Regions from separate parts of the Siminovitchia sp. FSL W7-1587 genome, predicted to be linked through region 3. Evidence: riboswitches for the same ligand, from Rfam matches in the RefSeq annotation. Region 3 holds a riboswitch; each other region holds the start of a gene.
What was found. Region 3 has a riboswitch for S-adenosylmethionine ahead of metK (methionine adenosyltransferase). Riboswitches for the same ligand answer to the same signal wherever they lie in the genome.

Region 1 (10,401 bases), 1.9 Mb from region 3:
GGTGGATGTCAGCGGAAAGCCGGAAACAGTCCGCACTGCTGCTGCCCGCTCCAGTATTGAAGTGAACGACCATATTTATGAGTTAATTACGAATCAGCAAATAAAAAAGGGCGATGTTTTGGCTGTGGCGCAAGTAGCCGGGATCATGGCCGCGAAAAAAACATGGGAAATAATCCCGATGTGCCATCCGATCCCGATAAAAGGAGTTAATATTTCCTTTGACTGGATGGAAGGATCCGAGAATCATAAAATCCTGGAAATAACTGCTGAAGTAAAAACTGTCGGTAATACAGGAGTAGAGATGGAAGCATTAACTGCTGTTTCGGCAGCCGCACTCACTATATACGATATGTGCAAAGCCGTAGACAAGGGAATGATCATAGGTCCAACCTATCTAATAGAAAAAACAGGCGGGGTATCCAGTAGCGATTATCGCCGTGAAATGGAATAGGTTTATCAGTTGCAGGACATTCATTCCGCAAACGGGTAAACTGCAGCGCTTTTTTCTTTTTGGCATGGAGGATTGAATATGAACGGGGAAACGTTAAAAATACCACAGGCAACTGCAAAGAGGCTTCCGCTATACTACAGGTTTTTGAAAAATTTACATGCATCAGGAAAACAGCGCGTATCTTCGGCCGAATTAAGTGAAGCGGTGAAAGTGGATTCCGCTACCATTCGGCGGGACTTTTCTTATTTTGGCGCGCTTGGAAAAAAAGGATATGGGTATAATGTAAATTACTTGCTGTCATTTTTTCGCAAGACACTTGACCAAGATGAGGTGACGAAAGTCGCTTTAATTGGTGTAGGAAATTTAGGCACAGCTTTTTTAAATTATAATTTCTTAAAAAACAACAATACAAAAATTGAAATGGCTTTCGATGTCGACAAAAACAAAATTGGGAAAAAGATCAGCAATGTACCGATTTATGCTTTGTCCGAACTTGAAGAAAGATTGAGCAAAGAGGAAGTGGCCGTCATTATTTTAACTGTGCCGGCAAGTGCCGCCCAAGCCATCACTGACCGGATTAAACATACCGGTGTAAAGGGAATACTGAATTTTACCCCTGCAAGGCTGAATGTGCCGGAGTCGATCCGTGTTCATCATATCGATCTAGCGGTGGAGCTGCAGTCGCTCGTTTACTTTTTGAAACATTATCCTCTCGATGACACGGAAAATTCACAACCATAAATGATTTTTCAATGGCTAATTGGACGGGTTTCCATTAAAATAAAACTATAGATAGGAGGTGGCCGCAGTGAGTGCAGGTGTAGGCAGTTTACTTGTAATCGCACTTGTTGCTATATTGATCTTCGGACCAAAGAAGTTGCCGGAACTTGGTAAGGCTGCGGGCAACACGTTGCGTGAATTTAAGAACGCGACGAAAGGTTTGGCAGACGATGATGAAAAAGAGACGAAAAAAGACAGCGATAAGTGATAGGATGAACAAATCATGAGTCAAAACAATATGTCGATCATCGATCATATAGAGGAATTGCGAAAACGGCTGGTCATTATAGTCGTTTTCTTTGTGTTGGCTGTCATTGCCAGCTTTTTTATATCACAGCCTCTTATTAAGCTGATTCAGCATGCAAGCGCTGCCCAGGACATTACGATGAATGCGTTCCGTGTGACGGATCCGTTTAAAGTGTTTCTGCAAATGACGTTTGTTCTGGCGTTTATTTTAACATCCCCCGTTATTTTGTATCAGCTCTGGGCCTTTATCAGTCCGGGTCTTTTGGAAAAGGAACGGAAGGCAACGCTCAGCTATATACCGGTTTCAGTTTTTTTATTTTTAGCAGGTGTCCTTTTTTCTTATTTTATTTTGTTTCCATTTGTGATACGGTTCATGCTTGGGTTATCGAGCAATATGGAGATACAGACAACAATTGGCATTAATGAATATTTTCAATTTCTTTTTCAGATAACCGTACCGTTTGGAGTTTTGTTTCAGCTTCCGGTCGTCATTTTGTTTTTAACAAGGTTGGGCATCGTTACGCCGATGTTTTTGGTACAGATCAGAAAATATGCGTACTTTATTTTGCTGGTTATAGCAGCGTTCATTACGCCTCCGGATTTAATCTCGCATATGATGGTGACCGTTCCATTACTCATTTTGTATGAGATCAGCATCTGGATTTCAAAGGTGGGTTATAAAAAAGCGCAGGCTTCCGCAGCAGAGAGTGATGAAGATTAAAAAAGCATCCTATATTTCCGGTGCTTTTTTAATCTATAGCCCATAAAACAAGTAGGTTAATGCTATAAGATGAAAAATTCATCCTTGACAGATAATTTATAGTGGGATAGTATATAAATACGTTTATAAATGACGTTTCAACTGAATAATAGGTAATTTCTTATCCAGAGAGGTGGAGGGACTGGCCCTTTGAAGCCTCGGCAACAGACCGTCAGGTACTGTGCCAATTCCAGCAGGCTGTTTGTAAGCTTGAAAGATAAGAAGAGAACAAATGACGTTTAAAGCAAACCTCTTCTTATTTTGTAGAAGAGGTTTTTTTAATGGGGGGATGAAGATGGCAAAAGTGGAGGAAAATGCGATTGAAGACATTGTTTCGGCATTGAAAAAGATGGAATATGGTTCATTGGTCATTACAGTGCACGATGGAGAAATCACCCAAATTGATACGACTGAAAAAAAGCGTTACAACATGCAAAGGAAACAAAGGAAAGTCCCGATGATGAAAGCAAACAAATGAAAACAGGCTGCCGATTAGACAACTAAAGGCATCTTCTCCATGATCATGCATTGGGAGGGTGCTTTTTTTGTACCGTTGCCTAAAATGGTAGCGAGAAAATAGCAAATGAAGAGAAGAAGGGGTGACTCCTCAGTTCTTTCATAAAAAGGATGTGGAAGAACTAAGAGTTTTGGGATTTTGCGCTCCATACGTCTGTAAAGGAAGAAAAATCATTCATGGAAGGGATTTGATTGGTTGGTGAATGATACATGAGATTTGTTGGATATAAAACAGGTGGCCAATTAGAAAAAATGTAGCAAGTTTAATCCGTTTGGGTTGAGAAGAACATGCTCATACAGTTAATTAAAATCGTTTTCACTTAAAGGGAGGAAAATAAAATGAGTGATATTGTCATTATTTCAGGAAGTCCATCTGAATTTTCCAGATCTGGCAAGATTCTGGATTATCTAGGCAGATTGCTGGAGAGGGAACATTTTTCAATAAAACATGTTTCAGTAAAAGATATTCCGCCGGAGGACTTGGTTTACGGAAATGTTCATAGCCCTGCCATTCAAAAAGTGTCACTTGATATTCAAGAGACAGCGGGGGTGATTGTCGGATCACCGGTTTATAAAGCGGCTTATTCGGGAGTTTTAAAAACATTGTTCGATCTTTTGCCTCAAGATGTGTTTAAAAATATTCCGGTATTGCCGCTCATGACCGGGGGCAGCCCGGGCCATTTATTGGCGATTGAATTCTCATTGAAACCGCTCATTGCTTCTTTAAAAGGAAAAAGTCTTCAAGGACTTTATTTTCTCGATAGCCAAATTAACAGGGAACAGAAAAACCCAATCATTGATGAAGAAAGCCTTTTACGTACGAAAAAACAGCTTTATGAATTTATCGAAATAGTAAAGAAAAATAAGCGTCTTGCGTCTTCTTTATAAAACAGAAAAGAGACATTTGGTAATGAAATGCTCGCTGTCGATGGCAGGGGCACTTCGAAAAACCGATGTCTCTGTTTTTTTAAATAGATGTTGTTTTTTTATCCAGGAAGTCCTCATACAAACTGATCAAGAGGCTTTGGCGTAACCTGTAGGCAGGAAGTTCCAGCACTGCATTTCAGCAAAAGGCAACACTATGCGGCCAGCGCTGTACTAGCAGGCTTTGTTACTATATACATCCTATTTCTGATCCTTTTTTAACCGAAAGTGGAGCATAATGAGACGCAGCCCCGCTCCAAAATCCAGTGTGGCTAAAATTATCAGCAAATAAACCATAAAACCAAAGCCGTTCTTATCCACTTGCTGGACAGCAAAAAATGTAAAAACAAACCCCAAGACGATATATAAAGTACCTGAAAATAATGGTGACCTCATGAAAAGAACCCTCCTATCCACCATACAAATTGTGCTGTTTTTTCTATATATTTCTCCAGCTTATCGACAAGGAATAACTGAAGTATGACAACGATCGTGTTCATCGAGACATGTGCGATGATAGGAACGATAATTCTTTTCGTCATAACGTATAAAAAGGCAAATACGAATCCCATGGTAGCATATAAAATAATGTGAACAGGCTCGAAATGGGCCAGTGCAAAAATGACGGAACTCAGTAAAGCGGCTACCCAGAAAGGGAAGCGGTCGTACAAGCTTCCGAATATGACTTTTCGAAATACGATCTCTTCTAAAATGGGCCCAATAATGGAACTGATGATGACGATTGCCGGAAATAACTCGATCAATTGTAAAATTTGCTGTGTATTCTCTGATCCCGGGTTGATGCCAATCGCCTTCTCTACCAAACCTGCGGAAATCTGGGCAAAGAAGGCCATAAAAATACCGATAATTGCCCAAGTAAAAGATTGTCCGACGGGGAGCGGCTGGTCCTTCTCTATTTTTGTATACTTCTCATTTTTTCTCAAAAGAAAAAGAACAAGGGCAAGTCCAACACTAAAAGAGAACAGAATCCAATAACCAACCGCATTCACTTTCATTTGCTCCGGATCAATATGAAGCACCTTCGTACCTATTTGGAAAAAGAGCGGTACTCCAATATAAGAGGACAACTGCATAACGATAAAAGTGAGGACAATCAAAAGATATGATTTCTTCATGAAAATAGTAAATCTCCTTCATATATATCGAACGATAATTTCTATTTTACTCTTAATGGACGATTGTTTCAAACAGCGCGTTTATGTTTTCCTTCCCCTGCCCTAAAAATATCCTGTGCCCATTTTTTTCATTCTGGCGAAAAAGTTTGACATAGGCAACTAGTGTGCATAAAATATAAATTAAAGAAATGTTGGTCGGGGGAAACATTGTAAAGACAACCCAACTTATATGAGGGAGGTAAAGGAGATGAAAGGTCATGAGTTGATTGCTCTTAATGAAGCCAACATTGGGGATTGCATCAAAATAAAGAAGTTACTCGTAACGGGCACGATGAGGAGAAGGTTATTGGATTTAGGGTTTGTCCCTTCGGCAGAGGTGATTGTGCTGCAAAAAAGCCCGCTCGGCGATCCGATTGCCTTTCGTGTCAGCCATACGACTATTGCCCTGCGAAGGGAAGAAAGTTCAAAAATATATGGGGAGTTAGTAGCAAATGAATCATCAGCAACCAGTTAAAATTGCGTTGGCAGGCAATCCGAATGTTGGAAAAAGTACTTTATTTAATACATTGACAGGACTAAAACAGCATACTGGCAATTGGCCGGGAAAAACCGTTATCCATGCGGAAGGGCAGTTTTCCTATAAGGGGGTAGATTACACAATCATTGATCTCCCTGGTACGTATTCCCTTTTTTCCAACTCGGCGGACGAAGAAGTCGCAAGAGATTTTATTGTCTTCGAGCGGCCGGATTTGACGATTGTTGTGCTTGATGCCACCTCGATTGAGCGGAATTTGAATTTGGCGTTGCAAGTCATGGAAATGACAGATAAAGTGATTGTCTGCATTAACTTAATTGATGAAGCAAAGAAAAAAGGGATTTATATCAATGAGAAAGCATTAATGAAAAAACTCGGTGTTCCTGTCATCAAAATTTCTGCTCGTAACAAAGTGGGCATCAATCAGTTATTAGATACGATCGACAGGATGATCTCAGGAAAGATTTCCACTTCTCCGTATCAAATACAGTATTCACCAGAGATTGAAAAGAAGGTGGAAACATTGATTCCCCATGTGCAAAGAGTGTTTGGCAAAGAGCTTCCCGCCCGCTGGCTCGCCTTGCGGTTGCTTGATGGGGATGAATCATTTATCACTGCTTATTCTAAAAAGATAGAGAAAGAACGGGGTGACGGATTGACACATGAGCACTCATATCCAGCCAAAACCCAACAACTATAATGAATTATTACATTTGGCACAGTCGCTATCAACGGAAGATATTCGTGATGAGATTGTTACTAATATTTACCAAACCTCAAATGCCATTTGTGAAAAAACAATTGCTTATAAAGCCCCGGAAAAATTGCGGCAAACAGAAAAGCTCGACAAAATTTTCACATCGAAGGTTTGGGGATTTCCCATTATGCTTGCGATGTTGGGAGTCGTCTTTTATATCACGATTGCCGGGGCAAATGTCCCTTCTACCATGTTGGCCAATACGTTCAATTGGTTGGAGCAGTATATAACGGCTTTTTTCACATGGATTCATGCGCCTGAATGGCTCCATGGCATCCTTGTTTTAGGGCTTTATCGAGGTACGGCGTGGGTGGTCAGTGTCATGCTTCCTCCGATGGCGATCTTTTTCCCCATGTTTGCCCTGTTGGAAAACTACGGGTATTTACCCCGAGTGGCTTTTAATATGGATCGGCTCTTTAAAAGGGCAGGTGCCCATGGGAAACAGGCGTTAACAATGGCGATGGGTTTCGGCTGTAACGCGGCTGCCATAATGTCTACAAGAATCATCGAGTCGCCACGGGAAAGAATGCTTGCGATTTTGACGAATAACTTTGTTCCGTGTAATGGCAGATGGCCAACGCTGATCTTATTAGCTTCTTTATTTATGGCGGTAGGCTATTCCGGTACAATGGGAACATTGGTGACGGCCGGGATCGTCATGGGAATGGTGTTATTTGGAATCGTCGTCACACTATTTGTTTCATGGGCTTTATCCAAAACCGCCCTGAAAGGAGTCCCGACTCATTATACATTGGAGCTTCCTGCTTATCGTCGTCCGCGGTTTTGGGAAACGATTATTCGCGCCACGCTAGATAAATCATGGTTCGTGTTAAAAAGAGCGGTCATTATAGCGGCTCCCGCCGGTGTGATGACGTGGGTGGCTGCCAATATCTATATCGGGGATACGAGCTTATTAATGTACTTCGTCAACTTTCTGGACCCCTTTGCCCAATTATTGGGATTGGACGGATTTATTCTGATGGCCTTTATTTTTGGACTTCCGGCGAATGAAGTCGTATTGCCGATTTTATTGATGGGTTACTTATCAACAGGTGCCATGACAGAAGTAGAAGAATTAACCGCGATCAAATCAATCTTTGTAGACCATGGCTGGACGTGGTTAACCGCTTTGAATATGATGCTGTTTTCATTGCTTCATTATCCGTGCGGGACGACATTATTTAATATTTACAAAGAAACGAATAGCAAGAAGTGGACATTTGTTGCCTTTGCATTACCAACAGCGATTGCGATTATTGTCACATTTATCGTTGCCCAGGTAGTAAGAGGATTCGGCTGGGTGTAAAAATATCCGAAAGAAAGCTCCGGAAGCAGATATACCCTTGTCAAATAGACAGATTGAAAAAAAGACCATGCAACCAGTGTGATTCGGTATTAAACCGGAAAACACTGGTTAGTGGGCTTTGTCAAATTACGTGTTTTTAATCAAAGTATTTTATATGTGAGGTATTCTAAAAGAGGCACATTTGGCGTAGTTGTCCATTCCGTAGCTATCATCCAACCAAAGGGCTCTTCTTTAAATAGAGATCCAATATTGATAAAGAACAAACACTGTTTTTCCTCGTGGTGGCGGATCCTCGAAGATATTTGGGCTGGAACATAAGTTGAAAACGAATTGATTTTAGTATAAATCGTGAAAATAAAGCCGCGTGAAACCAAGGTTTTTAAATAAGATTCATGAGGTTTATTCATTTTTATAAAGTTTTGTCCCAGCTTTTTTTCTTTTTTGCGTATAGGTACACGGTTTGTTTTCGTAATCGTGCACCAACCAACCGGACGTGTGTCACCAATGTGTAAAGATCAGATCCGCTCATAATTCAGCCCCCATGCTTGTTAATTTGTCTTAGATGCCTACTTTACATAACTTAAAAAGACAGCGTCGCTCTTCATTAAGGTTCGTCCTCTTAGCAAATTTGATATGCAATAACTTTTGGAATAATGCGATATATAAATTATCAAGATTCCTCGTTCCAAAATTGCTTATATAGCTTTGTAAGATCGTATAAATCATCTGCAATCATTTCCATTAAGATCATTTTTTTCCCAACTATTAATAAATGTATTGAAAATAATGCTTGTTATTTACACTCTGCTCCTTTCATTTTCAATGGTTTCCATACACTAATCCGAATACTTAATTTTTTTACGCGCCGGTTTATAACATTTGTAGCAGTGAAAAAATTCATAGTTCCATATGTAAGTGGAACGAGGCAACCTCCTGTATAACCACAGACAGTTTTTTATTGAAAAAAATCTGTAATGGCTTGTCTTGCTTAAGCTCCGATCAGAAACAAAACAATAGGGATCGTAAATAAACTAATGAGCGTAGTAGCCAAAGTGGTAAATGACACGAGATCCGGCTCGGTATCAAATTGAATCGCAAACATAGTCGTATTCGCCGCAGCGGGCATCGCCGATTGCAAAATAAGGACCGCTTTGATTAACTCATTAACAGGGAAAAAATGCAAAATAGCAACTGCGATCACCGGTGAAATGACCATTCTAATGACAATTCCTGCGGAAGCAAACTTGTAGGGAACGCGTTTGCGTTTGATCGCAGCAAGCTGCATGCCCAGGACAAGCATTACAGTTGGAATGGATGCATCCGCTACAAGGTCAACAGCATGAAAGGTTGTTTCCGGAAGCTTAATAGAAAACACTTGCAGCAAGATGCCCAAGAAAGCCCCATGAATGACAGGCATGCGAATCACCCTCTGTAGTGACTCTTGAAGGGAAGCCCGCTCTTTTCCGCCGATCGAAGCGAAGAAAATGCCGAGCGAATTCATCAAGAAAGACTGGAAGACCATGACAATCACTGCATAATCGAACCCGGCTGCTCCCATCGCAAAGAGAACGACAGGAGCACCGTAATTTCCGCTATTCATAAAGGCCCCGCCTAAAATCAGTGCGGACAGCTGTGAACGTTCCGCATCCATCATTTTGCTCGTTATCCAGACAATCAGAATTAAAGAGACTGACAATACACAGCAAAAAAGAAATATGTATACATAGTCGATGGTCAATTCATGTTTGTAAAATGTGCGAAAAGCTAGAAAGGGAGACATTAAATATAAGGCGGCGGTAGAGATCGATCGAATATCAAATCCGATGACTTTTTGTCCGATAAATCCCGTGAAAAATATTAAAAAAATTGGCAAAACCATCATTACAAATTCCATATCCCATTCATCCCCATCTCTATACCTACGACCATCATATCAAAATTCCGATACATTCAGAAACGTCGGCCATAATGAAAAAAAGAATCCAAACCAGAAAGAAGGTTTGGATCACCCAGAAACTTTCATTCTATTAAAGCACTTTACTCAAAAACGCTTTCGTGCGTTCACTTTTTGGATGATTAAATACTTCCTCGGGTGTGCCCTCCTCAACAAGAAGCCCTTGATCCATAAATAACACACGATCTCCCATTTCTCGTGCAAAGCCCATCTCATGTGTAACGACCACCATCGTCATCCCTTCAACCGCAAGCTGTTTCATGACATCGAGCACTTCATTGACCATCTCGGGATCGAGGGCAGATGTCGGTTCATCAAACAGCATGACTTTCGGTTTCATCGCCAAAGCTCTGGCAATCGCCACACGTTGCATCTGCCCTCCGGACAGTTGTTCTGGATACGCATTGGATTTATCTCCCAGCCCCACTTTTTGAAGCAAGTGGTGCGCGAGCTCCTTTGCATCATGCTGGTTCATTCCCCTCATTTTTATCGGAGAAATCGTAATATTATCCAGCACGGTCATATGGGGAAAAAGGTTGAATTGCTGAAACACCATCCCGACTTCTTTGCGTATCGCATTGATGTCTGTCTGTCGGTCATTTACGCTGACACCGTTGATATAAACGGCTCCATCCGTAATTTCTTCCAATAAATTAATGCATCTTAAGAAGGTGCTTTTCCCGGATCCACTCGGACCGATCACACATATGACTTCTTTTTCCTTAATTTCATAGTCAATCCCTCTTAATACTTCCAAATCTCCAAACGATTTACATAATCTTTCAATTTTAATCATCTGCTCACCCTCCCGCCGATGGTGAACGGCCAAATGAAAATACCCTTCGTCTTTGAGTTGGGATATAACTGTTGCTGAACCGCTTTTCTACATATGTAATGATTTTCGTAAAAATATAAGTCAGCAGCAAATATAAAATAGCGACAGTGATGTACGGCTCCCAAAATCTGGCATATGCTCCTGCAACGACTTTACCGGCATATAATAAATCATTCGCGGCAATGACCGTAACGAGTGAGG
Region 2 (10,401 bases), 360 kb from region 3:
GAATAGCCTGCTGAACTGTTCCCTTGCCAAAAGTTCGGACTCCCACAAGGTGATAACCTTCCACTTCGTTTAACGCTCCGGCAAGTATTTCAGAAGCAGAAGCACTCCCTTCATCAATTAGCACGGTTATCGGATAAGGCTTTCTTTGTTTAAGGCTCGAAAAATACGGACTCTTGTTGCCGTTCCGCTCTTCTATTTGAATATACGGTTTTTTATCGGTAACTAACTGTTGTAGGATCTCCTCCACACTTGAAAGCATGCCGCCAGGATTGCCGCGTACGTCAATTACTAGTCCCTTAATCTTTTTTTCTTCCAACTTTGCAAGTTCTTTTCTGAAATCACGCGCGGTTCCCTCTGAAAATGATGTAATTTCCAAATAGCCTATTTTTTTCCCGTCGCTCTCTTTTATTTCCGAGAACACTGTCAAAATAGGCACTTCTTCTCTCGTAATCTCTACTTGAAAAGGTTTGCTTGTCCCCTTCCGTATGATGTCAAGCGTCACAACCGTCCCCTTTTCCCCGCGAATCTTGTTCGTTGCTTCATATAAATCGAGTCCTTCAATTGATTCGCCATTAATTTTTATAATCTGGTCACGTGGTTTTAATCCGACTTTTTCTGCCGGCGTGTTTTTTATCGGCGCTACAATAACGAGTTTGCCATTTTCAATCGTTACTTGAGCCCCAATCCCTTCAAAAGATGAATCCAGGTGCTCGTTAAATTGCTCTGCCGTCTCCTTGTCCATATAGACGGAATAGGGGTCCTTCAGCGTCCCGATCATCCCTTGGATCGCTCCCTGTACCAGCTGTTCACTCTCAACTTTTTCCACATACGCCTCTTGAATAAGCCGATATACTTGCTCCACCTTCTCAAGGTGAGCCGAAATCATGGATGTGTCGTTTTCTTCCTTCGTTTCCGGCCGATCTTGATCCCGCGAGTCCAACCATTTGATTCCCGTATAAGTTCCGCCAGCTCCAACAAAAAAAGAGAAAGCGGCGATGATTGCCAGCCATCTTTTCTTCATCTTCTTCCCCCTTGCCCATTTCCAATAGTACAGCACCATCTTTTCTACACATCCTATGCACGGAATGGACAAGTTATGATGAATGTGGCGGCTAAATATAACCTTTCCTTGTCCGATAATAGTCGTAGGATGATATTAGTTATTTGGAAGGCTGGTGAATCTTTATGCTCAGAAAAGATGTTTTAACTCCACTAGGCATTATCATAGGAATTGCGGTTATTTTTTTGGCTATTTATATCGCCGGAGGATATGACGCATTTCTGACGTTTATTAGCTTATCTTCATTTGTGATCGTCTTCGGCGGACTGATTGCCTCCCTGTTTGTCGGTTTTGGTGTTTCAGAAGTGAAAAATATGTTCAACGTTCTGCATACAAGTTTTAGGAGAAAAGAAGTACCCATTCAACAATTCATTCATACACTCGTCCGTTTAGCAAGAACTTCTAAAATGGACGGCATGATTGGAGGGCTTGAAAAAGAAAGAGAAAAAACCAGTGATCCTTTTATTCAGAAAGGACTCCGTCTGGTCATTGATGGGTATGAGGAGGATATGATCAGAAAAGTAATGGAGATGGATATTCTTGCGATGCGAAAACGACACGCGCGCGGAAGAAAAATCATTACAAAAGCCGGCGAGCTCTCGCCAGCATGGGGAATGATTGGAACAATTGTCGGCCTGGTTCTCATGCTCCAGCAATTGAATAATCCGGATGAACTAGGACCGGCCATTGCGGTTGCTTTAATTACAACCTTTTACGGAGTACTCCTGGCCAACCTTGTGTTCATTCCAATTGCCAATAAGCTGGAACTGTTAACTGAAGAAGAGGTCTTTTTAAAAGAAGTGATCATTGAGGCATTGGTCAGCATCCGTAATGAAGAGGGACCGGCCATTTTGAAAGACAAGCTGCAAATGTACTTAATAGAAAGCGCCGAAGGTACCGCACTGCTGGATAAGCTTGAGGGAGACAGGACATATGAACAAAAAGAGGTTTAAGGGAACAAAAACGAATCAGGCATGGCTTGTTACCTTTGCAGATTTATCATTAGTAATCCTTATTCTTTTTGTTTTACTGTATTCTTACTCGGATACAAATGCCGAAAAATTTAAATCTGTTACCGACTCATTCCAAAATCACAACAATTTAAAACAAGATTCTGGCGGAGGGGCTCCGGGAGAGGGAGGCACGACTGTTCCGAACGAATACGAAGAACAATTGGCCGATATGATTAAGCGGGAAAAGCGCATTGAGGAAATTTTGGATTATGTAGGCAAGTATGCTTCGGAGCACGGCCTGGAAAATGAAATGACGGTCACGACGACAGATAAAGGCATTGAAGTCGTTTTACCGGAGGTCATGCTTTTTCCATCAGGGAAAGCTGATTTAATAAATGAAGCGAAATTGTTCTTGGATGACATGGCTCCGATGTTATCAGAAATCTCGAATATGATCGAAGTAGAAGGGCATACAGACAACCGCCCCATTTCAACAGAGCGGTTTCCTTCCAACTGGGATTTATCAACAGCGAGAGCCAATCAAGTGGTGCATTATTTGATTGAGAAGCACGGACTTTCCCCTGAACGGCTTAGAACTGTCGGGTACGGGGAATATCATCCTATTGCCTCAAACCAAACAGAAAAAGGAAGAAGCCAAAATCGCCGCGTCGTACTTATTATCACTAATGAAGGAAATGAATAAGCCCATGAAAATGACGGGGGCTGGGACATAAGCAAATACGAAATGGCATAAACCGAACAATTCATTTATAATTGTTCGGTTTATTTGTGTAAAAAAACTCCTATCATCGCTGCGTCAACATATTTCGCTTTCCGCGGGCACGGCTTCAGCTTGAGCTATTCCCGCAGGAGTCTACCTATGTTGATGCGTATGATACACTAGGACAATTTATCCCGCATGTAAGGTGCCGTAAGACTCCCACTTCAAGACCTGAGTTAATATAAAAGGTCTAACTGGGAGATAACGGCACCTAAATGCCCGATTGGTTCAACTAACATTCAGTAGGAGCCCTACTGAATGAAGTTTCACTTTATCCCGCATGTAAGGTGCCGTAAGACTCCCACTTCAAAATCTTGAGTAAATATAAAAGGTCCAAGTGCGAAAAAACGGCACTAAATGCCCGATTGGTTCAACTAACATTCAGTAGGAGATGGAAGAAAACTCCTACTAAATGAAGTTTCACTGTATTGTTCGTTTTTTCATCAGCTGATTTTGTTGTGTCCCAGCCTCGTTTCCTACGATTAGTCAAGTATCTTTATAATACTTTTCAATTTACTTTGTATGGAATATCTGGGCATAAGAAATAAACCTCAAGTATTTTATTTTTAAATTGAGGTGTGATATGTGATATAATCTAATTGATTTATTGGTCCATAGAGGCCGTGTACGAATAATCGTACTTCGTATTGTTCCTGACCATGGAATAAATACATTTTAGTAGCTTGTTCATGCAAGCTACTACCGCAACCTTGTCCTTCTTCGGATGAGGTTGTTTTTTTAATTTGTAATAGTAATCTACAATGTGATTTGGTGCTGCTTTTTGTTGACGAATCATGTTCCGGACAATGAAATATAAAATTTTTCTTCCTTTTGGATTACCACGCTTATTAATGTGATCCTGGCCTGCATATTTTCCTGATTGGTATCTCCGAATATCAATCCCAATAAAGGCATTTACTTTCTTATGATCAGAAAAGCGTGATAGGTCGCCGATTTCACCAATAAAGAGTGCTGCACTTATGTCACCAATGCCTGGAAAACTTATGAGTAACTCAAACTCTGGAAGTTGTTTGGCTTTCTCGGTCATTTGTTTAGAAACCTTTTCTTTTTCTTCTAATCGTTGAAGAAGTTGTCTTGCGTAATATTGAACCTTTTGAGTTTGAACACTACTTGATGAAACAGCTGGATAAGACTCTTTGGCGTATTCAAAAATTTCACTTGCATTCTGCTTCGCACGATTCTCGGATATCTTTTTAGTGGTACTTCTTATCAAAAGGTTTTTTATTTTTGTTTTACTTGTTTGTAATACAAAATCTGGATGTGGAAATAAATCGATTAGTGTAAGTGCATAAGGTGTGACTCTACTAGAAAAGAATCTCTCAAGTTCTGGAAAACTTAATTGTAACGCATTATGCAAATACATCCGTGTACGCTTTATATCCTCTTCTACTTCTTGATAAAAGCGAGATAAATCACGTATATCATGATAAATATCTGGTTGGTCTAATTTTTCTGGTCGATCATTTTGTCGATGAACTTGGGCCAATTTATGGGCGTCATGTTTGTCTGTTTTCCAGCTTCGTAATGTCCCTTGTTCTAATTGCTTTTTGGCTGCCAAGGGGTTCAATAAACAATAACGTAATTGATTTTTTTGACAGAATGTTTCTAGCGTCTTAGAGTAAATTCCAGTAGATTCAAAGACAAGCATCAAATCTTCAGGAAGTGTATATATTTCATCCAAGAGTTCCTGAAAACCAGCTTGACTATGTATTACTTCACCTTCAGAAAGACACTGTTGATCGTCGTAAACAACCTTGTAGCTTTTCCCCATTGATACATCTAAAGCCATTACTGTTCCCATTTAACTACCTCTTTTCTCTCTTAGTGATGAAAGTTCTTCACTTATTCATTTCGATTCCAATTTCCTATACACGAGCTCAAGGCCCCAACATACTTAAACCTGATTCAAAAATGAAAGTGAAGAAGCCCGGTTTTTTATTCGGATTCGCAATCCTCGAGGCTACGGTCGGGCTTTCTCTCACTTCTCACTATATCTTAAAAAAGAAATAGTGGGTAAAATCATCCGTCGATGATCTTACCCACTAATCTTAGTATGTTTTACCAGTGGCAGTAATAGGAAAGTTCAAACTTGGCGAACGTATTATCGAAACAGCCGCTTCTTCTCACAGTGGGGTAATATCCATGCATCCTTCATGCCGTTTACGACATACCTGTTTACGGGGCGAAAAAATGTTACCATATAAAGAATGATCATATGAAGGAGGCGCCTCATGATCGTCAGGGACCGTTTGGGTGAATTTGTCATGATCGAACAAGACCATCATGCCCGCATATCAGGTGAAATTTTTTCCTATTGGCAGCCAGAATACTTCAGAGGTGTGAAATGGAAAAAGTCGGTTCTGCACGCTGTCGCCAATCATGATTGCGGTTGGAAAATGATTGACCAACAGCCTTTTTGGAACGAAAAAAAACGGGCTCCGTACACGTTTATGGATTTTCCCCCACCTGCCAAAACACTTATATATAGCAGCGGGATAAATGAAGTAGAAAGCCGCGATCCATACGCAGCACTCTTATGCAGTGAACATTATGTGCGTTTTCAACAGCATGATGAAACCCCCGAAGCGAAACAATTTGTTACATCCGAAAAGGCCAGGCAGCATAGGCTGATGACATCCATTACCGACTTTAAGCAGTCGTTGTTCGATTTCCACTATGGACTTCTCCAGCTTTGTGACAATTTATCTTTGTATATTTGTCTCAATGAACCCGGTGTAAACAAAGAAAAAGAATTTCCATTTTTCCGCAAAGGCATTCCCCTGCCGCATACACTTAATGTTTTTTCTAAGGGAGTACTGCATGCACGCTGGCTGGATAGCCATACAATCGGCTTGGATGAATTCCCTTTGAAACAGCCGATTACCATCAGCTTGAAACAAAAAACAGTTTCCAAAGAAAAGATTTCCAAGCAAGGACTCATCGAAAGCTATTTGGCTACTCCATATGAAACGGTCGGTATTCGGCTAGTGCCTACAGAAAAATAAGGCTGTAAACGCTCGTGACGTTCACAGCCTTATGCAGCATTTTAATTGGATTGCTTTACAGCTTCAACTGCTTTTTCAATCGCTTGCCCCAAGTCGGCTGTAATGTCTTCTACAGCTTCCAATCCAATGGCAAGGCGGATTAATTCTTCCGTTACGCCTGTATTTTTCAATTCTTCGGCGCTTAACTGCTGGTGAGTGGTTGACGCGGGATGAATGATCAGTGATTTTGCATCTCCGACATTTGCCACATGAGACCAAAGCTTAACATTATCAATCGCATTTCTCCCTGCTTTCCTTCCGCCTTTAATGCCAAAATTGACGACGGCGCCAGGGCCTTTTGGCAAGTATTTTTGAGCGAGCTCGTAAGATGGGTGACTTTCAAGACCCGGATAGGAAACCCATTCAACTGCATCATGGTTTTGTAAAAATTCAGCGACTTCTTTGGCATTTTCAACATGTCTTTGAACACGAACGTGCAATGTTTCAAGTCCTTGCAGGAAAATAAAGGCATTGTCCGGGCTTAGGCAAGGTCCAAAGTCACGAAGCAATTGCACGCGAAGTTTAACGGCAAATGCGGCTTCCGGCAAATCAATTCCGTAGCGGATGCCGTGATAACTTCTGTCCGGCTTGATAAAATCCGGGAATTTTTCGTTATTCCAATCGAACTTGCCGGCATCGACGACAACTCCTCCGATCGCTGTTCCGTGTCCACCGATCCATTTTGTGGCTGAATGAACAACGATATCCGCTCCCCACTCGATCGGCCTTAGTAAGTATGGTGTGGCAAACGTGCTGTCCACGATCAATGGAATTCGATGGTTATGGGCCACTTTGGCAACTGCTTCTATATCAAGTATGTGAAGGCTCGGATTTCCGATCACCTCCGCAAAAATGGCTTTCGTTTTTGGCGTGAGCGCTTTACGGAAGTTTTCTGGATCTTTTGGATCGACAAATTTTACATGGATGCCATATTTCGGAAGAGTGGTTGAAAACAGGTTATATGTTCCGCCATATAGATCGGTCGCCGCTACTATTTCATCTCCGGCTCCGGCAATATTCAAGATGGAAAACGCGATAGCCGCCGCTCCAGAAGAAAGAGCAACAGCAGCTGTGCCTCCCTCTAGTTCCGCTACTCTTTTTTCAAATACATCCACGGTCGGGTTCATGATTCTTGTATAAATGTTGCCCGGCTCTTCCAAAGCAAACAATTTTTGGGCATGTTCCGTGTTTTTAAAAACATAAGAAGTTGTTCTGTACACGGGAACTGCACGAGATCCTGTTTCATCTGGCTCCTGTCCCCCATGAAGCAATACTGTTTCCGGCTGATAATTTTTTCCTTGTGTCATTTTTTGACACCCTCCTTAAAATGATTTTAAAGCCATCGGAATAATAAGATTTATGGCGATTAAACGTCTCAATCTTGAGAAAAGGGGGAGATTTCGTAAATCAAAAAGCCCCCTTCCGAATAAGAAGAGGGCTGATTTATCTTTTCCTCCCCTTATCTTCCAAGCCATAGTCATGACCTGTAGGAATTAGCACCTTTTCAGAAAAAACTGAAGGTTGCCGGGCATCGCAGGGCCTATTCCCTCCGCCGCTCTTGATAAGAGTAATGCTGATATCATTTAGTTTTTATGTGGTTGTTTTAACTCTTGCATGTAAGTATATACTACCGCTCTATCGCCTGTCAAACATTTTTCAAAAATAAAACATTAATTCATTTCTGAAACAAGTCGTTCCATCATTTCTTGATCCATTGGGCCAATGATTTTTTTGCGGATAATCCCATTTGTATCAATCATATAGGTCGTTGGAATGGTGATCGTCTGATATGTGTTCCCGACATCTCCCTCTTCATCCAAAAGGATCGGAAATGTTAGTTTGTATTCGCTTTTGAATTCTTCCACTTTTGAACGTTTATTGGATACTCGCTCAGCATATGTCAAGTTGACCGCGATAATTTCCACGTTTTGGCTGTTCGCCTTCGTTTCATAATATTGTTGCATGTGAGGCATTTCAGCTTTGCAAGGGGGACACCAAGTAGCCCAAAAATTTAAAATGACTTTCTTTCCCTTGTAATCTGAAAGTCTCTTTTTTTCCCCATTCAATGACGACAGCTCAAAATCTGGAGGTACTTCCCCTTCTTTTAAACCTTCTTTCGCAAAAGTCTTTTCTGCTGCTTGAGAGTTGAATTGCTCTTGAGCCGACTTGATTTCGTTGTTCTCACGTATATCCTTGATGATATTCACAACCACAATCCCCAGCAATAAGCCAATCAGTGCCAGTCCAAATATTCTCTTACTCATCGGCTCTCTTCCTTTCTGTAAGGATGGTTGCGGCTAAAGCGCCACAAACCGCCACGTACGTTGCCATCGGAGCAGATAGCATGTCTCCCTTAAAAGAATAGATGAAGGCTTGGAAACATGTAAATAAGATGAGGAGTTGCAACTGCCAAATGGTTTGTCCCGCTTTTTTCCTTGTCCATAAGAAAAACAGGATCGCTCCCAATATATGGATAGACCCCATTAGTATATGCCGCGCATTCAACAGATAGAACGCAAGTTCATACACAAGGGCCGAAAACAACCATGCCTCCACGAGCAGGCTACTGTTTAGCCTGTTTCGCAGCACTTTTACACACAGATAAATAAATGCCCCGGCCATGCCTAATGCATAGCCTTTCCAGCCACCATTAAAATATAGGATCATCAGCGGATTCTTGATCACAGTTGAAAATTGAAAAAGGATGACGCTTAGCTTCCATATAAGAAAAAATATAAAAAATGCATTGCCCATATCGTCTGCCACTGCTTTTTTTCTTTGAATGACAAAGTAAAGAAATGTAAGCAAAAACGCTGCGCCAATGGCTGCCCAAGAAGCAGGAAAAGAGAGAGGGCCGATCGTATACCACTTCAAAACAATTACCCCATTTTTCTTTCAGAAATATTAAAGAACTGGTGACAATAAACGGGAAATCGACTCTTTGAATCGTATAAAAAGCGGCCTTTCTAAATATTCTTTGTAGGTGAGCTCCCGTGACAGTTCGACATCCTTTTTAAAAATATCAACGAGTTTTTCAACAACTGCGTCATCATATAAAAAAGCGTTCACTTCAAAATTGAGACGAAAACTGCGTACATCGATATTGGCCGTTCCCACTGTGGCAATTTTACCATCCGCGATTAATGTTTTTGCATGAATAAAGCCATTTTCATAAATATATACTTTTGCGCCCGTTTTTAACATTTCTCCAACATTGGAATACGTCGCCCAGTACACAAATGGATGGTCAGGCTTATTCGGAATCATCAATCTTACATCTACACCAGACAATACAGCAATTTTTAATGCGTCCAATACACTCGCATCCGGGATAAAATAGGGAGTTTGTATATAAATATAATCTTTGGCAGAGTTGATCATTTTGATATATCCATACTTAATCTGCTCCCATTCGGAATCCGGACCGCTTGAAACAATTTGGACATCCGTATCCCCAATAGAATTTATCTCGGGGAACAGTCTGTCTTCATAACTGATTTTACTGGAAGACGCTTGGTTCCAATCCAGAATAAAACGTGTTTGCATGGCAAACACAGCCTTCCCAAAAATCCGCAAATGAGTGTCCCGCCAGTAGCCAAACTTTTGATTTAACCCCAAATATTCATCTCCGATGTTAAAGCCGCCTATATAGCCAACCTTTCCATCAATGATTGCCAACTTCCTATGATTACGATAATTCACCTGCAAGTTAAGATGAGGGATAATCGCAGGGAAAAAAGCACTCACTTTTCCGCCGGCTTCAATCAGCGGACGAAAAAACTTCCTCGGTAGTCGCCTTGAACCCATGGCGTCATAAAGAACACGTACCTCCACACCTTCTTTTGCTTTCGACACCAACAAGGATAAAAGCTTATTCCCCAGATCATCGCTGCGCATAATATAGTATACGAGATGAACATGGTCCTTGGCAGATCTTATATCATCCATTAACGCCTCAAACTTTTCATTGCCATCCGTAAAAATATCGACATGATTATCTTGTGTCAGCACTGCACTGTCGTTGACGAGCAGCATATAGATCAAGTCTTTATACTGAGCCGCTTTATTGCCATGAAATGGAAAATTCCCTGAACGAAGCAACTGAATTTGATTCTCCGTTATTTCCATAATCCCGATTTTATTCTGATCTTTCCAATCAAATATTTTTTTTCGGCTTAAATTCTGCCCAAAAATCAAATACAGGACAAAGCCGACAACCGGTATAAAAAACAATACCAAAAGCCATGCCCACGTTGCCCCCGCATCCCTTCTTTCGAGAAAAACAACAAAGCCTGCGAGCACAATATTTAAGATAAGAAAAATACTAATGATGCCTGTAGTAACCATTGCCCACGTCATAGTTTCGCCCCTCGCATCTTTCATTTAGATACATCGAACAAACTGAATTTATTTTACCACATTATTTCCTTCTCCACATATAATTGACGGCCTCGATGCGTTTCACATTGGTCGAGAACCACTTTCAAATGGAGAATTTTGCTTTATACGCGGGTATTTTGCTTTATACGCGGGTATTTTGCT
Region 3 (10,401 bases):
CAATGTTCTTACTTTGACCACCCTAATACGCTAATGGTTGAAGTCAGAAGGAAAGGCAAGCGGCTGGAAATTGGAGGTGCATCCCTGGGAGGGGGGCTTTCAAAAATTTTTTACATGAATGAGCATCGGCTGGATCTGTTGTTGAATACCGAGATTGATATGGAGTGGATCAAAGAAACATATCTATCAGAAAGCAGGTGAAAAGAATGGAATTCTCTTCGATGGAAGAGCTGCTCCAACAGTGTCATGAAAAAAATTGGGGAATTGGCGAGCTTATGCTGGAATGGGAAGCAAGCAAGACCGGCCGAAGCCAGAAAGACATTTTCGAGAAAATGAAAGAGCGGCTTTTGAGGATGAAAGAAGCGGTTGAAACAGGCATTGAAGACAAGTCAACGGCTCCAAGCGGTATTTCGGGCGGTGACGCTTACTTGCTGCAACAATATAAAGAGAAAGGCAATTACCTGACAGGAAGCATAACGGTCGATGCCATGAAGTATGCGTTCGCGACTTCCGAAACAAATGCAAGGATGGGAGTCATTGTGGCCACGCCCACCGCCGGTTCTGCCGGAATCCTTCCAGGATGTATTTTTGCCCTCAGGGACAATACCGACATTCCATTTGATGAACTGGTGATGGGCTTGTTTACTGCCAGTGCCATCGGATATGTGATCGCCAACCGGGCTTTCATTTCGGGGGCGGCAGGCGGATGCCAGGCCGAGGTGGGATCCGCAACAGCCATGGCAGCGGCCGCCATCGTTGAAATGAATGGAGGTTCGCCTAAACAGTCGGTGCAGGCAGCGGCCATGGGGCTTAAATCACTGCTTGGACTCGTGTGTGATCCGGTTGCCGGGCTTGTCGAAGTGCCTTGTATTAAAAGGAATGTCATCGGCACTTCAATTGCTTTTACAGCGGCGGAAATGGCTCTTGCCGGCATTCAGAGCAGAATTCCGTGTGATGAGGTCATTGGAGCGATGTATGATATCGGGAAAAGCATGCCGCGGACTTTAAAGGAAACAGCGCTCGGCGGATTGGCCGCTACCCCGACGGGAGAAGAGTTAAAGCAAAAAATAATGGGGAAACCGTGTTTAAGAAATGTGAATTAATATCAGTGAAGAGGGATGAAGTCATGGTAATCAACATAACGGATACAGCTTTAAAGGAGTTAAGGGAACTTGTGTTGGAGGAAGGAATTTATCCCCGGATAGACGCTGATATTTCGGGGGGCTGCGGTATGGCTGTCAAATGTAGAGTTGTTTTTGATGAACCGCGTCGAAATGATTCAATTGTAGAGTATGAACATATTCAGATTCGGCTGGACCGGTTTACAAAACGGATTTTACAGGAAGAAACAAATATTGATTTCACTGAAGAACTTGGCTTTTTTATCAACGAGAGCTTTGTTGCCAGTGATTGTATGATCGAAATCGTATAGGTTCAAAAATGAGAGAAGGGAACAGTATCCAGCTCCTTTCTCTCTTTTTTATGGCTATTGAGGCGTTTTTTCAAATCCGGATGCAATGAAAGGATGGGCTGGTCTCCACATTATGCATCCTTGGGCCCTGACGGAGCTCCCCAAAACAGCTTTATTCACATAAACTACTTCTGCGAGTTAACGTCAACTGTGAGAAAACAGGAAGCGCCATTTTAAAAGCAAAAAAGTTTGCAGAGGCATATTTTCCTCCGCAAACTTTTCAATCATTATTTAGCTATTGGTCCACCCAGTTGTTTGATGAGTTTATCAACATGTGAAAACTTGGAGAAGTTTTGATCGAACTTGCCAGCCAATTCTTTGGCTTTCGCATAGTAGGCTTTTTCATCAGACCAGGTTTTGTTTGGTTGAAGTACTTCATCAGGCACTCCAGGAACGTGGAGTGGAATAGAGAGACCAAATACTTTATCTTGAACGGTTTCAACGTTTTCTAATTCTCCATTTAGCGCTGCTTGAACCATGGCGCGTGTGTAGCTTAAATTCATTCTGCTGCCGACTCCATATTCTCCTCCGGTCCAGCCTGTATTAACGAGGAAAACCTGGACTCCGTGCTCATCAATTTTCTTTCCGAGCATTTCAGCATATCGTGCAGCCGGGAGCGGTAGGAATGGCGCTCCGAAGCATGTCGAGAATGTCGCTTCAGGTGATGTAACGCCTCTTTCTGTTCCAGCGAGCTTGGACGTGTACCCGCTCAAGAAATGGTACATGGCCTGCTCCTTTGTTAACTTGCTGATTGGAGGCAGTACGCCAAAAGCATCGGCAGTTAAAAATACGATAACAGAAGGATGGCCGGCGATGCTTGGTTCAACGATGTTGTCGATTGCCTGGATTGGATAGGCCGCTCTTGTGTTTTCCGTCAGCGTTGTGTCATCATACAGCGGTTCGCGTGAATCCGGATCAACAATGACATTCTCTAAAACAGAACCAAATGTAATGGCATTATAAATTTGCGGCTCTTTTTCTACTGATAAGCCTGCCGTTTTTGCATAACAGCCGCCTTCAACGTTAAAGACTCCGTTTGGAGACCAGCCGTGCTCGTCATCACCGATTAACCGGCGGTTTGGATCGGCAGACAATGTCGTTTTGCCTGTTCCGGACAATCCGAAGAACAATGCTACATCGCCCTCAATTCCAACGTTGGCCGAGCAATGCATCGATAAGATGTCCGCTTCCGGGAGAACATAGTTCATGACAGAGAAGATGGATTTCTTCATCTCTCCCGCATACTCTGTTCCACCGATTAAAACAATTTTTCGTTCGAATGACACGATAATAAACGTTTCTGATTTTGTGCCGTCAACTTCAGGGTTCGCTTTGAAGCCTGGAGCTGAAACAACAGTAAATTCAGTTTGATGTTTTGCAAGTTCTTCCGCGGAAGGGCGTATAAACAGCTGATGGGCAAAAAGATTATGCCAGGCATATTCATTCACGACTTGGATCGGTAAACGGTACTTTTCATCAGCTCCGGCAAATCCTTTAAAAACAAAAATTTCATCTCTTGATTGTAAATATTTGATCACCTTCGTGTAGAGCTTTTCAAATACATCTGAAGAAATGGGCTGGTTAACGGAACCCCATTCAATTTTGTCTTTTACAGATGGTTCCTCTACAATAAACTTATCCTTAGGGGAACGGCCTGTATATTTTCCTGTTTCGGCGCGCACTGCACCTGATGCAGTAAGAATTCCTTCATTGCGGTTTAATACTTTTTCGACCAGCCGAGGAACTGATAATTGTAAATGAACGTTTTGCCCATTTATTAATTGAGTTAATTCGCTTTTGATGCCTATTGAACTCATTCCTTACCCTTCCTTTGTTTTGATTTTTAAGTTTTAGGTACTTGAGAATTAGTATAACACATTTAAATGAATAGTCTATACTATTTTTGAAGATTTCATGAACATGGGCTGGCATTTCATTATATACCCTATTTCTTTAAAAAAAGCCAGAAAAGACTCTTTTTCATGAAAATATCGCCCGATTTTCCAAGATCTTTATATAATTAAGGGTTCCCTGTTGACATCGTTTTATCATTTAGGTTATGATTTTATAATGAATGGATACTCTTATCCTGAGATGGTGGAGGAAACAGGTCCTTTGAAGCCCGGCAACCTGCTATGAGCAAGCGAGTATGCTTGACGAATAGAAAGGTGCTTACCTGTAGCAAGGTCGAAAGCCTTGGACGATAAGAGTGAAAGGCTCGAACACGATGACAAAACCTTTCCTCAATGATTTACTGTGGGGAAAGGTTTTTTTGCTTTATTTGGCAAGTTCGCATGAAAATGCTTCATATGAAGCATTTTCTATTGGATCCATTATTTTTATTGTTAAAAGGAGGAGCTTTGATGTCCAAAAATCGGCGGTTATTTACATCTGAGTCCGTTACTGAGGGACATCCGGATAAAATTTGTGATCAAATATCTGATGCCATATTGGATGCCATCCTTGCCGAGGATGCAAATGCCCGTGTGGCTTGTGAAACATCCGTTACGACCGGGCTTGTTTTAGTTGCCGGGGAAATTACAACATCTACTTATGTTGATATTCCAAAGATCGTTCGCGACACTTTGAAAGGCATTGGGTATACACGTGCAAAATACGGCTTTGATGCCGAGACATGTGCGGTCATTACTTCGATTGATGAGCAATCGCCTGATATTGCTGCGGGGGTAGATGTCGCCCTTGAAGCAAGAGAAGGAGAAATGAGCAATGAAGAAATCGAAGCGATCGGAGCAGGAGACCAAGGGCTTATGTTCGGCTATGCATGCAATGAGACGAAAGAGCTGATGCCGCTTCCCATATCGCTAGCTCACAAACTTTCAAGGCGGCTGGCTGAAATCCGCAAGAACGAAGTGGTTCCGTACTTGCGCCCCGACGGAAAAACGCAAGTAACGATTGAGTATAACGAAGACGGAAAGCCTGTTCGTGTGGACACGATTGTCATTTCGGCCCAGCACCATCCAGAAATTACCTTGGAACAAATTCAACAGGATATAATAGAACATGTCATTAAGCCAGTCGTGCCTCCCGAATTAATGGATGATAAAACCAAATATTTTATCAATCCCACGGGACGCTTTGTTATTGGGGGACCTCAGGGAGATGCGGGGTTAACAGGAAGAAAGATCATCGTCGATACGTATGGAGGCTATGCCCGCCATGGAGGCGGCGCCTTTTCCGGAAAGGATCCTACGAAGGTAGACCGCTCTGCGGCCTATGCCGCAAGATATGTGGCGAAAAATATCGTGGCAGCGGGTGTTGCGGATAAATGTGAAGTGCAGCTCGCGTATGCGATTGGTGTCGCCCAGCCTGTTTCCATTTCAGTAGACACGTTTGGCACCGGAAAAGTGGATGAAGAAACACTTGTAAAAGCGATTCGGAAAACCTTTGACCTTCGCCCGGCAGGGATTATTAAGATGCTCGACTTGCGACGTCCTATTTACAAGCAAACGGCTGCTTACGGCCATTTTGGCCGGGCGGATATCGACTTGCCTTGGGAGAGGACCGATAAGGCTGATGCCCTTGTCAGCTTAACTTCTGTGTAATTTGATGCAGCGGAGCCGCATAAGTGCGGCTTCGCATTTTTTTACCTGAAAGAGCCAAAAAATTGTGTCATTGACATCAGTTATTGATGTGGGAGAATAGTTAATTAAGTAAGAAATATTTGGCATTGGGGGAATGATGATGAAAAAAAGACATACCTTTGTTGAATTGAGGGAATTTTTCGCCGATGGAACATGTGCTTGTGAGTATCCGAATTTGGGAACGAAAGAGCGAAAAAGAAGTAAGAAGGTGATAAAAAATGCTTAAACTTCCTGTCATCGTAGCGCCGATGTTTTTAGTATCAACGCCCAAAATGGTTATTGAAGCGGGGAAGTCGGGCGTCATCGGTTCCTTCCCGCTTTTAAATGCTCGTCCTGCTGAAGTATGCGCGCAGTGGCTTGAAGAAGTGAATAAAGGCTTGGCGGGAAAGGCTTGGGCTGTAAATTTGATTTGTCACAGAAAAGCAAATAAACGATATGATGAAGATATTGAGCTAATCCGGACATATCAACCGCCGATTGTGATTACATCTCTGGGAAATCCCGGTGAAGTGCTGGACATTGTACATGGATATGGCGGACTTGTTTATTCGGATGTTGCTCATATCAGCCATGCGAAAAAAGCGGCACATATAGGAGTAGATGGATTGATTTTAGTATGTGCTGGCGCCGGAGGGCACGGTGGTACGCTGAATCCGTTTGCTTTTATCGCGGCGGTAAAAGAATTTTATGATGGAACAATTATTTTGTCGGGGGCGATTTCTACGGGGAAGGATGTTTTGGCCGCGCGAGTAATGGGAGCTGATTTTGCCTATATGGGTACTCGTTTTTTGGCTGCACATGAAAGCAATGCGGATGATGAATATAAAAACATGGTGCTTCAGTCCACCATTGAAGACATTCTTTATACAGATGCTTTGAGCGGAGTCCACGCGAATATTCTGATTCCCAGCCTGATCAAGGAAGGGATTGATCCAGAGACATTAAAGCCGAACGAAAAGGTGGATTTATCGCATTTGGTTAACGTGAAAGCATGGCGCGATATTTGGTCTGCGGGCCAGGGAATCACCACTGTCAAGAAAAAGGAAACAACGAGGGAAATTGTGGAAATACTGTTAAAAGAATATGAGGAAGGAAAAGCGGACTTATTACAAAACGAATTTAGAGTAAAAATAGACTAATTGCTGAAACAACGGATCATACGAGAGGGCCGTTCACATATTGTCTCTCTCTTTTTTGCCAGGCAATATAATTTTGATTCGTTTATATCTGCAAATGAGGAGAAAATAATGTTAATATAAGTAAGGTATTGCTTGAATTTAATTAGAGTAGGTGACACACAATGTGCGGTTTTATCGGTTGCATCCATGAACAAGCAAAAGAACAAAATGATTCAGAGAAGAAATTGTTGAAGCAAATGAACGATTTAATCGTCCACCGCGGTCCGGATGATGAAGGCTTTTTTTCTGATGAACATATCCGTTTCGGATTTAGGCGGTTGAGTATTATCGATATAGAAAGTGGAAGCCAGCCCTTATCATATGAGAATGACCGTTACTGGATTATCTTTAATGGAGAAATATACAATTTTGTCGAATTGCGTGAGGAACTCGTAAAGAAAGGATTTTCCTTTGAAACGGAATCGGATACGGAAGTCATCCTTGCCCTGTTCAGCGAGTTAAGGGAAAAAGCGGTTGAGCGTTTGCGCGGCATGTTTGCTTTTGTCATTTGGGACAAAGAAAAGCAGGAGCTGTTTGGCGCGCGCGACCCATTTGGAATCAAACCATTTTTTTATTTGGAAAACGATGAGGAGACATTTTTTGCTTCAGAGAAAAAGAGTATTTTGCTTGCGATGGAATCCAGTGAGTTACATTTGGATTCATTACAGCAATACATGACTTACCAGTTTGTGCCTGAACCGGAGACGATGACGAAAAACATTCGAAAACTGGAACCGGGACATTATTTTACAAAAAAGCCTGGAGGGCCCTTGAATATCGCCCGTTATTGGAAAGCAAACTTTTCCCCTGTCGGACACCGTTCGCAGGAAGAGTTTATCAAAGAAATCCGGGATGTGCTGTTCGACTCGGTTAACATTCATATGAGAAGTGATGTTCCTGTCGGATCTTTCCTGTCAGGCGGAATAGATTCATCATTAATTGTATCAATTGCCAAACAATTCCACCCGAATATTAAAACATTCTCCGTCGGTTTTGAAAGGGACGGATTCAGTGAAATTGATGTGGCAAAAGAAACAGCCGATCGTCTAGGAGTGGAAAACATCAACTATGTTATTTCTCCTGAAGAATATATGAACGAGCTTCCCAAAATTATGTGGCATATGGATGACCCGTTAGCGGATCCTGCGTGTGTTCCTTTATATTTTGTCGCGCGTGAAGCGAGAAAGCACGTCACCGTTGTTTTATCCGGAGAAGGAGCCGATGAACTCTTTGGAGGTTACAACATCTACAGGGAGCCACAATCGTTGGAGATGTTCAATAAAATCCCCGATGTCGGAAAAGCTTTGTTAAGGTCTTTGGCCAGCGCTCTTCCTGAAGGTGTAAGGGGAAAAAGTTTCATCGAACGCGGTGTTACTCCAATGGAGGAGAGATATATTGGGAATGCGAAAATGTTCTCTGAGGAAGAAAAGCGGTCTTTACTCGTCAAATACAACGGAGCCGTCGACTTTCGCGATGTAACAAAGCCTTTGTATGCTGAAACGGCCGGGTATGATCCGGTTGACCGGATGCAGTATATTGACATCCATACATGGATGCGCGGGGATATTTTGCTGAAGGCGGATCGGATGACGATGGCGCATTCTCTTGAATTACGGGTGCCTTTTCTTGATAAAGCAGTGTTTGATATCGCTTCGAAGATTCCGACATCGTTAAAAACAGCCGAGGGTACGACAAAGTACATATTGAGAAAAGCGGCGGAAGGAATTGTGCCGGATCATGTACTTAACCGGAAGAAGCTTGGATTTCCAGTTCCGATCCGGCATTGGCTGAAAGCCGAAATGCATGATTGGGCGGTTGATCTCATTAAACAAAGTGAAACCGGCCACTTAATCAACAAACAGTATGTACTGGATTTGCTGGATGAGCATTGCCGCGGCAAGTTGGATCATAGCCGTAAAATTTGGACAGTACTTGTCTTTATGGTATGGCATGGAGTGTTTGTAGAGGAAAAATATGATTTTCAAAAAGAAAAAAAGGCAGCCGTTTCAGGATCTTAGTCTCCTGAATATGTAAGAGCTTGGCTACCCATTTGCACCCATGATTTTTCGAAATCTCTTATGGGTGCTTTTTTATTTTTCTTTCCTGTTAACGGGTCGTTGAAATAGACATATTTTTCATCGTAACCGGTAATCAGGACGGAATGTTCTTTCATGGTGATTTTGACTGGGCCTGATTTTGTTTCCCACGTTTCAAAATAGGAATCATCCAGTTCACGGTATTCGGCATTAATGATGACCCAGACCGGCCGGCCGGTTGAAAGGGGAATCTTTAATTCTTCGAACGATTGCCCAGTCAAGTTGACCATTTTTCCAGGAAGGTATTTTTCTCCGAGTTCCATAATCGGCCCGTGGTAAACGCCAAGGCCCGGCTCGCTGAATGTATACATATTTCCAACAAAGCCTTCGTTCGGATTTCCGAAATACACTTTGCCGTTTTTTACAGTGCGGGGCGTGGGATCTTTCTTTATTTCTTTTGCGAGTTTCATTTTGTCGGTAGAGACTCCCGCACTTTCCAAAAGCATGGAAAGGGCAGTTACTTCACAGCCGCGGGGCAGTTCGGGCATCTGATTCACAACGGGGGCGTCTATTAACACCTGATCTTTAATGGGGATGATTTCCATATTCCCGCTTTTTGTTCCTCCTTGAAAAGCGATCGCCTGATTGCTTTTCGGGGATTGAACCGTGTTAAATAATACAAATATGAAGGTTGCTGCTGAAAGCAACACAGCAATCGTATAGCCCCATGAATCCCGTTTAAAATAAAGAAACAGCAACACGAGCAGCAGTGAAGGGATCATAATATACAACACTGATGTATTCATTTTTTTATCACCCGTCTTAAAACAATTCGTTTGAAATGCTTATTGTTTTAATCGGCATAAATCATGAAAGCTTAAGGTGAAGAACCGTCAAATATGTGAACATTTACTTTTTTTGCAATGATTGATAGTAAACCCCTTTTTCCGCATACTCCCTTGAAATTCTTTCCATCTCCGCCCTGTCGGCATCGGTGACCTCGCGGATCACTTTTGCCGGACGGCCAAAGGCGACCGTGTTTGGGGGGATTACTTTTCCTTGGGGAACGAGGCTTCCGGCTCCAATAAAGGCGCCTTCCCCGATTTCCGCCTGATCCAATAGGATGGACCCCATGCCAATAAGGGCTTTTTTTCTTATAATACAACTATGGAGGATCACTTGATGTCCCACTGTCACTTCATCCTCGATAATAAGCGGGTTCCCGGGACTTTGATGCAGTACAGAGTTGTCCTGGATATTTACTTTTTTACCGATGATGGTTGGGGCAACGTCCCCGCGAATGGTACAATTAAACCAAACGCTTGATTCCTCCCCGATGACGACATCTCCAGTGATTGTCGCATAGTCCGCTATAAAGACGGATGGCGCGATTTGCGGTGTTTTTCCATTGTAAGGGTAAATAGCCATAATAAAACATCCTTTCTTGCCATTAATGTATATCGCTTTAACTGGCAGTAAGCCCATATCCAAAATTCGATGTGAAGTAGGGCAACTGGCAGTAAGCCCTATTTCAAGAAAACGAGAATGGAAAGTATGGGATCAACAGCCAGTAAATGCCCGATTGGTTCAGCGAACCATCAGCAGACGAAAGTCCGCAGTTTGAAGTTTCACTGTACCCCTATCTTAACGAAAATGACGGAAAAAGTGTTAAAGAAGACTCATTAAGTAGAAATACGGGGAGAGTATACGTATGATAGAAGAAGGAACTTTCACATTGGTTTATCAAACAGCCAATTTATTGTTCTTGAAAAATACAGGCAAGGAGTTTACAACATGAGGAAATGGGAAGCTGTAGGGCAAGCCCGTGGCGTTATCGTACTAGTTCATGGCGCTATGGAGCACCATCGGCGGTATGGATGGCTCATAGAAATGTGGCGTGTGAACCATTTTCATATTGTAACGGGGGATCTGCCGGGACAGGGGCTGACGACCCGCTCGCACCGGGGCCATATCGACTCTTTCAATGAATATATTATCGAAGTGGAAAGCTGGATCGAGGAAGCTGAAAAATATGAATTACCCGTATTCCTTCTTGGCCATAGCATGGGTGGTTTGACAGTGATCAGGCTTCTTCAGGAAAGAAATATAAAGCC

Region 1: another riboswitch for S-adenosylmethionine. It lies ahead of NST31_RS07325 (YezD family protein); the one in region 3 lies ahead of metK (methionine adenosyltransferase).
Region 2: another riboswitch for S-adenosylmethionine. It lies ahead of NST31_RS14655 (O-acetylhomoserine aminocarboxypropyltransferase/cysteine synthase family protein); the one in region 3 lies ahead of metK (methionine adenosyltransferase).

The regions. Positions count from the first base shown of each region.
Region 1 is NZ_CP150169.1:1,570,420-1,580,820, reverse strand. It holds gene moaC (cyclic pyranopterin monophosphate synthase MoaC) at 1-451, shown strand, start outside; gene NST31_RS07340 (redox-sensing transcriptional repressor Rex) at 530-1,192, shown strand; gene NST31_RS07335 (twin-arginine translocase TatA/TatE family subunit) at 1,260-1,439, shown strand; gene tatC (twin-arginine translocase subunit TatC) at 1,455-2,198, shown strand; SAM riboswitch class I at 2,356-2,461, shown strand; gene NST31_RS07325 (YezD family protein) at 2,533-2,715, shown strand; gene ssuE (NADPH-dependent FMN reductase) at 3,093-3,641, shown strand; gene NST31_RS07315 (YdiK family protein) at 3,879-4,073, opposite strand; gene NST31_RS07310 (type II CAAX endopeptidase family protein) at 4,070-4,813, opposite strand; gene NST31_RS07305 (FeoA family protein) at 5,061-5,327, shown strand; gene NST31_RS07300 (FeoB small GTPase domain-containing protein) at 5,305-6,048, shown strand; gene NST31_RS07295 (nucleoside recognition domain-containing protein) at 6,011-7,411, shown strand; gene NST31_RS07290 (AEC family transporter) at 8,400-9,305, opposite strand; gene NST31_RS07285 (amino acid ABC transporter ATP-binding protein) at 9,439-10,161, opposite strand; gene NST31_RS07280 (amino acid ABC transporter permease) at 10,166-10,401, opposite strand, start outside.
Region 2 is NZ_CP150169.1:3,133,963-3,144,363, reverse strand. It holds gene NST31_RS14680 (S41 family peptidase) at 1-1,021, opposite strand, end outside; gene NST31_RS14675 (MotA/TolQ/ExbB proton channel family protein) at 1,186-2,013, shown strand; gene NST31_RS14670 (OmpA family protein) at 1,994-2,716, shown strand; gene NST31_RS14665 (IS110 family transposase) at 3,399-4,616, opposite strand; gene NST31_RS14660 (DUF3891 family protein) at 5,047-5,820, shown strand; gene NST31_RS14655 (O-acetylhomoserine aminocarboxypropyltransferase/cysteine synthase family protein) at 5,862-7,166, opposite strand; SAM riboswitch class I at 7,316-7,427, opposite strand; gene NST31_RS14650 (redoxin domain-containing protein) at 7,530-8,123, opposite strand; gene NST31_RS14645 (hypothetical protein) at 8,116-8,733, opposite strand; gene cls (cardiolipin synthase) at 8,764-10,206, opposite strand.
Region 3 is NZ_CP150169.1:3,497,504-3,507,904, forward strand. It holds gene NST31_RS16535 (serine dehydratase beta chain) at 1-201, shown strand, start outside; gene sdaAA (L-serine ammonia-lyase, iron-sulfur-dependent, subunit alpha) at 207-1,103, shown strand; gene NST31_RS16545 (iron-sulfur cluster biosynthesis family protein) at 1,127-1,432, shown strand; gene pckA (phosphoenolpyruvate carboxykinase (ATP)) at 1,699-3,288, opposite strand; SAM riboswitch class I at 3,553-3,681, shown strand; gene metK (methionine adenosyltransferase) at 3,835-5,034, shown strand; gene NST31_RS16560 (nitronate monooxygenase) at 5,292-6,212, shown strand; gene asnB (asparagine synthase (glutamine-hydrolyzing)) at 6,374-8,269, shown strand; gene NST31_RS16570 (C39 family peptidase) at 8,266-9,093, opposite strand; gene NST31_RS16575 (gamma carbonic anhydrase family protein) at 9,197-9,715, opposite strand; gene NST31_RS16580 (alpha/beta hydrolase) at 10,082-10,401, shown strand, end outside.